DNA from 2 places in the Falsiruegeria litorea R37 genome. Region 1 is predicted to be linked to the other one. Evidence: riboswitches for the same ligand, from Rfam matches in the RefSeq annotation. Region 1 holds a riboswitch; the other holds the start of a gene.

Region 1 (5,181 bases):
ACAACCAGAACGCCGTGACCATCCGCGTTTTCCAGGGTGAGCGTGAAATGGCGGCCGACAACAAGATTCTCGGCCAGTTCAACCTCGAAGACATCCCGCCCGCACCGCGCGGCATGCCGCAGATCGAAGTGACCTTTGACATCGACGCCAACGGCATCGTGTCGGTTGGCGCCTCGGACAAAGGCACCGGCAAAGAGCAGAAGATCACGATCCAAGCATCGGGTGGTCTGTCGGATGACGACATCGAAAAGATGGTCAAGGACGCCGAAGAAAACGCGGAAGCCGACAAGGAACGCCGCGAGCTGATCGAGGCGAAAAACCAGGCCGAGAGCCTCATCCACTCGACCGAGAAATCGATGGAAGAGCACGCGGACAAGGTTGACCCGACCACCATCGAAGCCATCGAGCTGGCAATCGCTGCTCTGAAGGACGAGATCGAAACCGACAACGCCGAGAAGATCAAATCGGGCATCCAGAACGTGACCGAAGCGGCCATGAAGCTGGGCGAAGCGATCTACAAGGCGAGCCAGGACGAAGCAGACGAAGAGCCGGCAGCGGCTGACGCTGGCCCCGTCGTCGATGACATCGTTGACGCCGAGTTCGAAGATCTGGACGACGACAAGCGCAAGTAACGCTTAACCGGGCTTAAAGGGGCCGGTCCGGTCGACGGACCGGCCCTCTTTCGTTGAGGCAGAAGGAATAACGGATGTCAAAACGTGACTATTATGACGTGCTCGGCGTGGCCAAGGGCGCTTCGGCGGACGAGATCAAGAAGGGCTTTCGCAAGAAGGCCAAGGAATTGCATCCTGACCGCAACAAGGACAATCCAGACGCAGAATCTCAGTTCAAAGAGGCCAACGAAGCCTATGAGGTCCTGAAGGACGCCGAGAAAAAGGCAGCCTATGACCGCTTTGGTCACGCTGCGTTTGAAAATGGCATGGGCGGCGGCGGTGGTCGTCCCGGTGCTGGCTTCGGCTCTGGCGATTTCTCGTCAGCGTTCTCGGACGTGTTTGACGATCTCTTTGGCGATTTCATGGGTGGCCAACGCGGTGGCGGTGGACGTCGTGCCGCGCGCGGTTCGGATTTGCGTTATAACCTGCGAGTGTCTCTGGATGATGCCTTTGCCGGCATGCAAAAGACAATCAACGTGCCGACTGCGGTTAGCTGTTCGTCCTGCGACGGCAGCGGCGCCGAAGGTGGTGTCGAACCCACCACCTGCCCGACCTGTTCGGGCATGGGCAAGGTGCGTGCACAGCAGGGCTTCTTTACAGTAGAGCGGACCTGCCCGACCTGTTCGGGCCTGGGTCAGATCATCAAGAACCCCTGTAAGTCTTGCCAGGGCGCAGGCCGCGTCGAAAAAGATCGCGCGTTGTCTGTGAATATCCCTGCCGGTGTCGAAACTGGCACCCGCATTCGCCTGGCTGGCGAGGGCGAGGCCGGGATGCGCGGTGGTCCTCCGGGCGATCTATACATCTTTGTTGAGGTGGCCCAGCACGAACTGTTCGAACGCGATGGCGTGAACCTCTATTGTCGTGTGCCGGTTTCGATGGCGAATGCTGCTTTGGGTGGTTCGATCGAAGTGCCGACCATTGATGGCGGTCGTGGCCGGGTGCAGATCCCTGCTGGCAGCCAATCTGGTCGTCAGATGCGTCTGCGTGGCAAGGGGATGCCTGCCCTGCGCGGCGGTGGCGTCGGCGATATGTTCATCGAACTTGCCGTAGAGACGCCGGTCAACCTGACCAGCCGCCAAAAAGAACTGCTGCGAGAGTTTGAGGACTTGAGCGAGGACAACAACCCCGAAGGCAAGACCTTCTTCTCGTCGGTCAAATCCTTTTGGGATGGCATGAAGGGCTGACACCAGCACACTCCAAAACAAGGGCCGCCCCGTCAAATGGGCGGCCTTTTTTGTATCTGGAAAGGTCAATAAGTCCAGACTGGACCCACAAAACAAGGCTTTTGGCTATTGATAAACTGCCCAACCCCTGAGATGTTCGCGCCAACCGTTGGGGTGCCTGCATTGGCTGAGAGGTGTCTACCACCAACCCATCGAACCTGATCCGGGCAATTCCGGCGTAGGAAACGGTCTTAGTCACAGGCTCACCTTCCATGCTCCGATTGCCCACCTAGATGATGGAGCAACCGATGGCATCAATTGCGCTTACAATCGCCGGATCCGACAGCGGCGGCGGCGCGGGCATTCAGGCGGACCTCAAGGCGATGTCAGCGCTGGGTGTTTACGGTGCAAGTGTGATCACCGCCGTGACGGCGCAGAATACACAAGCGGTGACGGCGGTGCATGGCATTCCGCTGGATGTGATTGCGGCGCAAATCGATGCGGTTCTGTCCGATCTGAACGTGGGTGCGATCAAGATCGGTATGCTGGCCACGCCCGAGATCATTCAAACAGTTGCTGATGGAATCACAGGTTTCGACGGTCCTGTGGTGCTCGACCCGGTGATGATCGCCAAATCTGGTGACGCCTTGCTGGCGCGCGAGGCGGTGCAAACCCTGCGCGATGTGCTCTTGCCGCGCGCCACCGTTCTAACGCCGAACCTCCCCGAGGCCGCGTGTTTGCTGGACCGGATGGTCGCCGAAACCCCCGAAGAGATGGTAGAGCAGGGGATGGCTCTGTGTTCACTGGGGGCCAATGCGGTGCTGATGAAGGGCGGTCATGCCGAAGGCGACGTCTGCCATGATCTGCTGCTGGCTGATGAACGCGTTGCGGGCGATTACGCTGCGCCGCGTCGGGATACCAAGAACACTCATGGAACTGGCTGCACTTTGTCTTCGTCAATTGCGGCTGGTCTCGCCAAGGGATTGGACCTGCCCGAGGCGGTCGCGCAAGCACACGCATATCTGCAGGGCGCGATTGCTCAGGCCGACACTCTGGGCGTCGGCCACGGCCATGGGCCTGTGCATCACTTCCACAAGGTCTGGGCATGAGCGATTTTTCCGTCATAGGGGCGGGCGTTGCCGGTCTGTCGGTCGCGACCGAACTGGTTGCGCGTGGCGCCACGGTGAATGTCTATGACCCCGCTGGCCCCCCAGGGCCGCATGGCTGTTCATGGTGGGCCGGGGGCATGTTGGCGCCCTGGTGTGAATATGAGAACGCCGAAGAGCCCGTGCTGCGTCTGGGGCAAGAGGCTATCGGATGGTGGGCCGACAAGACGGATGTGACTTATGTGGGAACATTGGTGGTTGCCAACGCGCGCGACCTGCCTGATCTACGCCGGTTTTCACGACGGACCGAGGGGTTTATTGATGTTGGGCGCGGCGAAATCGCCGAGTTAGAGCCTGATTTGGGGGCGTTCGGCAAAGGGTTGTACTTTGACAAGGAGGCGCATCTCGATCCCCGAAAGGCATTGGCCGATCTGCATGCAGCGCTGGTCGATAAGGGTGTGACCTTTCATCAAACCGTTGCTCCGGAAGGCTTGGAAAACGTCATTGATTGCAGGGGTCTGTCCGCACGCGATACGCTGACTGATCTGCGCGGCGTCAAGGGCGAAATGTTGGTGATCCGCGCCCCTGATGTGGCTCTAACCCGGCCTGTTCGACTGTTGCACCCCCGCCTGCCGCTTTACATCGTGCCGCGTGGCGATGGCGTTTACATGCTGGGCGCCACGATGATCGAAAGTGAGGATTCGGGTCGCATCACCGCGCGCTCGATGTTGGAATTGCTCAGCTCCGCCTATGCACTCAACCCGGCCTTTGGCGAGGCCGAGGTTCTGGAAATCGGTGTCGATCTGCGACCTGCGTTTCCTGACAACCTGCCGCGTATTCGCCGGATCGGCGGGCGGGTTTATGCCAATGGCCTTTATCGGCACGGGTATCTGCTGGCGCCTGCGGTTGCGCGTGGTGTCGCGGACCTGGTGCTGGACAACAAACATTCGGAGATGGTCGATGAAGATCGTGCTTAATGGCGAACCCCGCGAGGTGGCCGCCGAGACCTTGGCCGCTTTGCTTGATGAGTGCGGTTATTCGGGCAGGGTTGCCACGGCAGTGAATGAGGATTTTGTACCCTCGTCCCTGCGCGCCGGTCACCGGCTGAATGATGGCGACCGGGTCGAAGTGCTCGCCCCGATGCAGGGGGGCTGAGGTGATGCGGACGCTGTATGGCACTGAGCTGCCCAACCCGCTGATGTTGGGCACAGCGCAATATCCCAGCCCCGCGATCCTGGAGCAAGCGTTCCGTGACAGTGGTGCGGGTGTGGCGACGGTGTCGCTGCGACGTGAAGGCGGCGCAGGACAGACGTTTTGGAAAATGATCCAGGACCTGGGCGTGCTGATCCTGCCCAACACAGCTGGTTGCCACACGGTGAAAGAGGCCGTCACCACCGCCCATATGGCGCGCGAGGTGTTCGACACCAAATGGATCAAGCTGGAGCTGATCGGGCATACCGATAGTCTGCAGCCGGATGTGTTCCAACTGGTCGAGGCCGCGCGCATCCTGACCGAAGACGGGTTTCAGGTGTTCCCCTATACCACCGACGATTTGATCGTAGGCGAACGGTTGCTAGAAGCCGGGTGTGAGGTGCTGATGCCCTGGGGCGCGCCGATTGGTTCGGGCCGGGGGCTGAACAACGAATACGCCCTGCGCGCGATGCGGGCCGAATTCCCCGATGTGCCGCTGGTGGTGGACGCGGGCATTGGTCTGCCGTCCCATGCGTCACACGCGATGGAGTTGGGCTATGACGCCGTGCTGCTGAACACAGCCGTCGCGCGCGCAGGCGAGCCGCAGTTGATGGCCAAGGCCATGGCGCTGGCGGTCCAGGCCGGGCGTTTGGCGCATCAGGCCGACCCGATCGAGGCGCGCGATATGGCCGAGCCTTCGACTCCTGTCATTGGAAAGGCATTTCTGTCATGAGCCTGGATCGTTTTTATCCCATCTTTGACCACACCGACTGGCTGGAGCGGATGCTGCCTCTGGGTATCAAGCTGGTGCAGCTGCGGATCAAGGATCAGCCGGACGATGTGATCCGTGCGCAGATCGCCAAGGGTCGTGATTTGTGCGCCGATCATGGCTGCACACTTGTGATCAACGACTATTGGCAGGCTGCGATTGATCTGGGCGTTGAATGGCTGCATCTGGGGCAAGAAGATCTGGATGACGCGGACCTGTCTGCGATCCGAAAAGCGGGTCTAAAGCTGGGTGTTTCGACCCATGACGATGACGAATTGGAG
Region 2 (5,181 bases), on a different contig from region 1:
ACCATGACAATCGCGGCGGAAAACGGCGTCGGTATTGGGGCGCATCCCGGCTTTCCCGACCTGCAAGGGTTCGGTCGCCGCAACATGAAGGTGCCGCATGCCTCATTGCGCAATCTGGTGCGCTACCAGCTCGGCGCGGCGATGGGCATGGCGCAGGCCGTGGGGACCAAGGTGCGGCATCTGAAATTGCATGGGGCGCTGGCCAACATGTGCTCGGTTGATCTGGACATGGCGCGGGCCTGCTATCAGGGCGCGCTGGACGTGGATCCGGATATCATCGTGATGGTGCTGGCCGTGACCAAGCAGGAAGAGGCCGTGCGCGAGTTGGGATGCAAATGGGTTGGCGAAATCTTTGCCGACCGGGCTTACAATGATGACGGCACACTTGTGGATCGGTCGCTGCCGGGGGCTGTCATCCATGATGCGGATGTCGCAGGGCCGCGCATTCTGGAAATGGTCAAGAAAGGCGCGATCATCACTGAGAGCGGAAAGCGGCTGGAGACCTCGATCGATACGATCTGTCTGCATGGCGATGGCGCGACGGCGTTGCAGATTGCCCGCTCGGTAAAGCGCTGCCTGACCGAGGGTGGGGTCGAGGTGACCAAGTTCGAAAGGTAAGTTTTTATTGTTCCTGGCCGCGCGCAGCGTGGCGACGCGCCGACCGCCCCCATGGGCGGCGCGTTTCGCGCCACCCGCGATCGGCTTGCGTGTCAACGCAACCTTTGGAATCGACTACTCGGCTGGCTCCTTGGTTGGCATGTAAAGCTCGCCCCCTTCGCGGAATTTGGCAGCCATCGCCTCCATCCCCTCTTTCTGCGCCTCGGTGCGGATGTCATGCGAAATTCGCATCGAACAGAATTTGGGCCCGCACATGGAGCAGAAATGCGCGACCTTGTGGGCCTGCTTGGGTAGGGTCTGATCGTGGAATTCACGTGCCGTGTCCGGGTCGAGTGACAGGTTGAACTGATCTTCCCAGCGGAATTCGAACCGGGCCCGTGACAAGGCATCGTCGCGACGCTGCGCCCCCGGTAGACCCTTGGCCAAATCGGCAGCGTGGGCGGCGATCTTATAGGTGATCACGCCTGTTTTGACATCGTCCCGGTCCGGCAGGCCCAAGTGCTCTTTGGGCGTCACATAACAAAGCATCGCACAGCCAAACCAACCGATCATGGCCGCCCCAATGCCGGACGTGATGTGGTCATAGCCCGGTGCAATATCCGTGGTGAGCGGCCCAAGCGTATAGAACGGAACTTCGTGGCAGCACTCCAGCTGCTTGTCCATGTTCTCTTTGATCTTGTGCATGGCGACGTGACCGGGTCCTTCGATCATCACCTGACAATCCTTGGCCCAGGCGATCTTGGTCAGTTCGCCCAGAGTTTCCAGCTCGGCAAACTGGGCCTCATCATTGGCATCCGCGATGGAACCGGGGCGCAGACCGTCGCCCAAGCTGAAGGACACGTCATAGGCGCGGCAGATGTCGCATATCTCGTCGAAATGCTCGTAAAGGAAGTTTTCCTTGTGGTGATGCAGGCACCACTTGGCCATGATCGAGCCGCCGCGCGAGACGATGCCGGTCACGCGGTTCACGGTCATCGGCACCATGTGCAGGCGCACGCCTGCGTGGATGGTGAAGTAGTCGACGCCCTGTTCGGCCTGTTCGATCAGCGTGTCTCGGAAGACTTCCCATGTCAGGTCCTCGGCGATGCCGTTCACCTTTTCCAGCGCCTGATACATGGGCACGGTGCCGATGGGTACAGGGCTGTTGCGGATGATCCATTCGCGGGTGTTGTGGATGTTGCGACCAGTCGACAGGTCCATCACCGTGTCGGCACCCCAGCGGATCGACCAGACCATCTTGTCGACCTCTTCCTCCATGCTGGACGTAACAGCTGAGGTGCCCATGTTGGCATTGATCTTGACCAGGAAATTGCGGCCGATAATCATCGGTTCGCTTTCGGGGTGATTGATGTTGGCCGGGATGATAGCGCGGCCTGCGGCAACCTCGTCCCTTACAAACTCGGGTGTGACGTAGTCGGGGATGTTGGCGCCCCAGTCGTTGCCGTCACGCGCCTCTACCACCGCTTCGCGCAGTTGGTTTTCGCGAATGGCGATGAATTCCATCTCTGGCGTGACGATGCCCGCGCGAGCATATGCCAATTGTGTGACTGCCTTGCCATCTTTGGCGCGCAGCGGGCGTGGTTTGACAGGAAACTCGGGCGTCAGCCGGTCGCCTTCGACAAAACCGTTGTCGGCTGCGGTGATTTCGCGGCCTTGGTAGTCTTCGACGTCACCACGCGCCTCGATCCAGGCACGGCGCAGGGGGGCAAGGCCCCGCTTGATGTCTACCTGCACGTCCGGGTCGGTGTAGGGTCCCGAGCTGTCATAAACCGGCAGGGGCGGCTCTCCGGCGGTCGGGTGAACCGAGATTTCGCGCATCGGCACCCGGATGTCGGGGTGCTGCGTGCCGGACACATAGATCTTGCGCGCGGCAGGCAAGCCACCTGTGGTGATCTTTGGATTGGGGACGTTCATGTCAGTGCTCCTCAAGCGTTTCACTCAAAAAGACACAGATGACGTGGGCTTGGATGCAAAAGAGGGTGTACGGCCCTCTCGTCTCAGGCAAGGCGGCGGGTCATGATCCCGGCGTTTGCGATGCCCTAGCTTCCTCCGCCAGTATCAACTGGGTCAGGTTCAAAGGGTCGCGTCGCCGTGCGTGATGCACCGTCAGCCTCTCAGTCCCCTAGGTGGGACCCCCCTGCGTGCGCTTTGGGTAACCGATATGCACGGCAAAGGCCACGCTCCAGTTCTAGAGTGCTGATAAGACCAATTCAGATAGACCTCCCGCACCCGAGCGATCCCGACTTTGTCGGCACCGCTAGCGGCCTTGGGCCAGGCGCCTCGCCTTCGGCTCGGCGTGGTCCCGATCGGGGAACCGGTTCGCCCCATTCGCCAACCGCCGAGCGCAGCGAGGCTCGGCCCAACGGGAGGAGGTGTTTCGTCAGAAACATCGACGACGGGCGGGAGTTCCCCCTCCAACGCAACAAGGGTCACCCCAAAAGAAATGACCGCGGAGCTCCGCGGTCAAATCTTACGAGGTAGTGCTGGTGGTAAATTCTATGATGGGCCGATCATGAAGCAGGTCACGTTACGGGCCTTCAGGCGGCGGCATGCGAGATCAGCCTGATCGCGCGTCATGCCCTGGAATGTTGCGTCGAAACCACGGGTCGATTGATCGACCTTGCGCAAGGTCCCGTCGAGTGTTGCCATCTCGGCTAGGGCAGTGCGCAACAGAACTTTCTCGGCCTGATAGCGGTTGGTATAGCGTCCGACGTTGATTCCCCAGTGATGACCGCCAGATGTCGACAAGCGGGTCACAACCTCTTGCTCAGGCTGCGGTGCGGCTGCCGGCTCGGGGTCGACCGAAGTCAGAACCAGGTTTTCTGGCCGCAGCGCGGGTCGCGTTCCCGGGGCTGCAGGCGCCACCGAGCCAACCTCGGCTATGACTTCATTAATGCTGGCCTGGATGCTGTCTTGGTTTTGCTTGGCGGCTTCAGCCACCAGAACAGCGCCTGCTGCGGGACGAGATTGCGGACGTAGGCTGGTTTTGGGTGCACCGGCCAAGCGAATCGTCTTGCCGCTGCCGCCCGCTGTGGTGTTGCCAACATAGGCAGGACGGCTCGGCTTGCGGATTGGCGCCCGCGACGGTGCGCGGCGAAAGCCCAGGTCCAGTAGCTCGGCCACCTTGGCGTTGCGCGACGAACTGGATTTGCCGCCAAACACGGTTGCGATGATGCGCTCGTTGCCCCGTTTGGCAGAGGCCACCAGGTTGAAACCCGCCGCGCGGGTGTAGCCTGTCTTGATCCCGTCTGCGCCCTGATAAGCGGCCAGAAGACGGCGGTTGGTGTTGTTCACCGATTTGATTCCCGCGTTTGTCGATTTGCGCGAAAACAGGTTGTAGTATTGGGGGTAATCATAAAGCAGATGCCGCCCCAGCGTGGTCATGTCCCGCGCGGTCGACATATGACCGCTTTCGGTCAGGCCATGCGCGTTCTTGAACGTGGTGCGCGTCATTCCGAGTGCCTTGGCCGTGCGGGTCATGCGACGGGCAAATGCAGCCTCGGACCCGCTGATCGCGATGCCGATGGCTGTGGCCGCATCGTTCGCCGATTTCACGGCAGCAGCCCGGATCAGATAGCGGAACGCAATGCGCTGCCCCGACCGCAGGCCCAGTTTCGATGGCGGTTCGCTGGCGGCTTTTTGGGTTATGCGCACTTTGGTATCGAGTGTGATTTCGCCGTTTCGCACCGCCTCGAACGCGATGTAGAGCGTCATCATCTTGGTCAACGAGGCAGGGTGCAGGCGCGTGTCGGCATTACGTGAATGCAAAACTTCTCCCGTGCGCGCGTCAATCACCATGGCCGCATAGGGGGCTGCCCGCGCGCTGAGCGGAATCAGAATGCACAGCCAAACGGCTGCTAGAAAAATAAGGCCCAAACGGGCCGGCTTTGTACGCCGAACCTGCACGATCATTGCCTCTGTCTGCCTCTGGCCGCCGATTTTTCGGCTGGCTCATTGATTAGTTACACACAGGCTAACACAGAGATTCCTCAAAATAAACCCGGAGGTTGCAGGCAGCCTGTCGAATTTCAGTTCAAGGAAAAACCACATGTAGCGGCCGTGGCGATCAGGCCCGCAACACCGGCCATTGTGGCAAGAATGTGGCGGCGGGAAATGGCCGGATCAACTCAACCTGTTCAAAAGCGCGGGTAAACCGCCCAGGTCTTCCAATTCGCGAAACCGGGGTTCCTTCACAGGGGCTTCGGCATGTTCGATTTCCCAGGTCAGTCCGTGCGGAACGTATACTCCCCATCCGCCGGCCTCGATCGCGGGAACAACATCCGAGCGCATGGAATTGCCAACCATCATCGCATGCTCGGGACCATGACCATGGTGGGCAAAGATCGCCGCGTAGGATGCGGGTGTCTTTTCGCTCACGATCTCGACACCGTCGAACAGATCGCCAAGGCCCGATTGTGCAAGCTTGCGTTCTTGATCCAACAAATCGCCTTTGGTGATCAACAGGACGCGGTGGGTTTCAGCCACTGCTTTCACCGTTGCCTCGGCGTGTGGAAGCAACTCGATTGGGTGGTCCAGCATGTCCTGTCCAGCCTCAATCAATTC

Evidence for each region. Region 1 has a riboswitch for thiamine pyrophosphate ahead of thiD (bifunctional hydroxymethylpyrimidine kinase/phosphomethylpyrimidine kinase). Riboswitches for the same ligand answer to the same signal wherever they lie in the genome.
Region 2: another riboswitch for thiamine pyrophosphate. It lies ahead of thiC (phosphomethylpyrimidine synthase ThiC); the one in region 1 lies ahead of thiD (bifunctional hydroxymethylpyrimidine kinase/phosphomethylpyrimidine kinase).

What each region holds. Positions count from the first base shown of each region.
Region 1 covers NZ_FWFO01000005.1:88,700-93,880, forward strand. Annotated here, with positions in the region: gene dnaK (molecular chaperone DnaK) at 1-632, shown strand, start outside; gene dnaJ (molecular chaperone DnaJ) at 707-1,855, shown strand; TPP riboswitch at 1,995-2,096, shown strand; gene thiD (bifunctional hydroxymethylpyrimidine kinase/phosphomethylpyrimidine kinase) at 2,143-2,943, shown strand; gene TRL7639_RS20270 (FAD-dependent oxidoreductase) at 2,940-3,917, shown strand; gene thiS (sulfur carrier protein ThiS) at 3,901-4,095, shown strand; gene TRL7639_RS20280 (thiazole synthase) at 4,100-4,864, shown strand; gene TRL7639_RS20285 (thiamine phosphate synthase) at 4,861-5,181, shown strand, end outside.
Region 2 covers NZ_FWFO01000004.1:24,726-29,906, forward strand. Annotated here, with positions in the region: gene TRL7639_RS18155 (LamB/YcsF family protein) at 1-618, shown strand, start outside; gene thiC (phosphomethylpyrimidine synthase ThiC) at 733-2,532, opposite strand; TPP riboswitch at 2,646-2,767, opposite strand; gene TRL7639_RS18165 (D-alanyl-D-alanine carboxypeptidase family protein) at 3,115-4,530, opposite strand; gene TRL7639_RS18170 (HAD family hydrolase) at 4,741-5,181, opposite strand, start outside.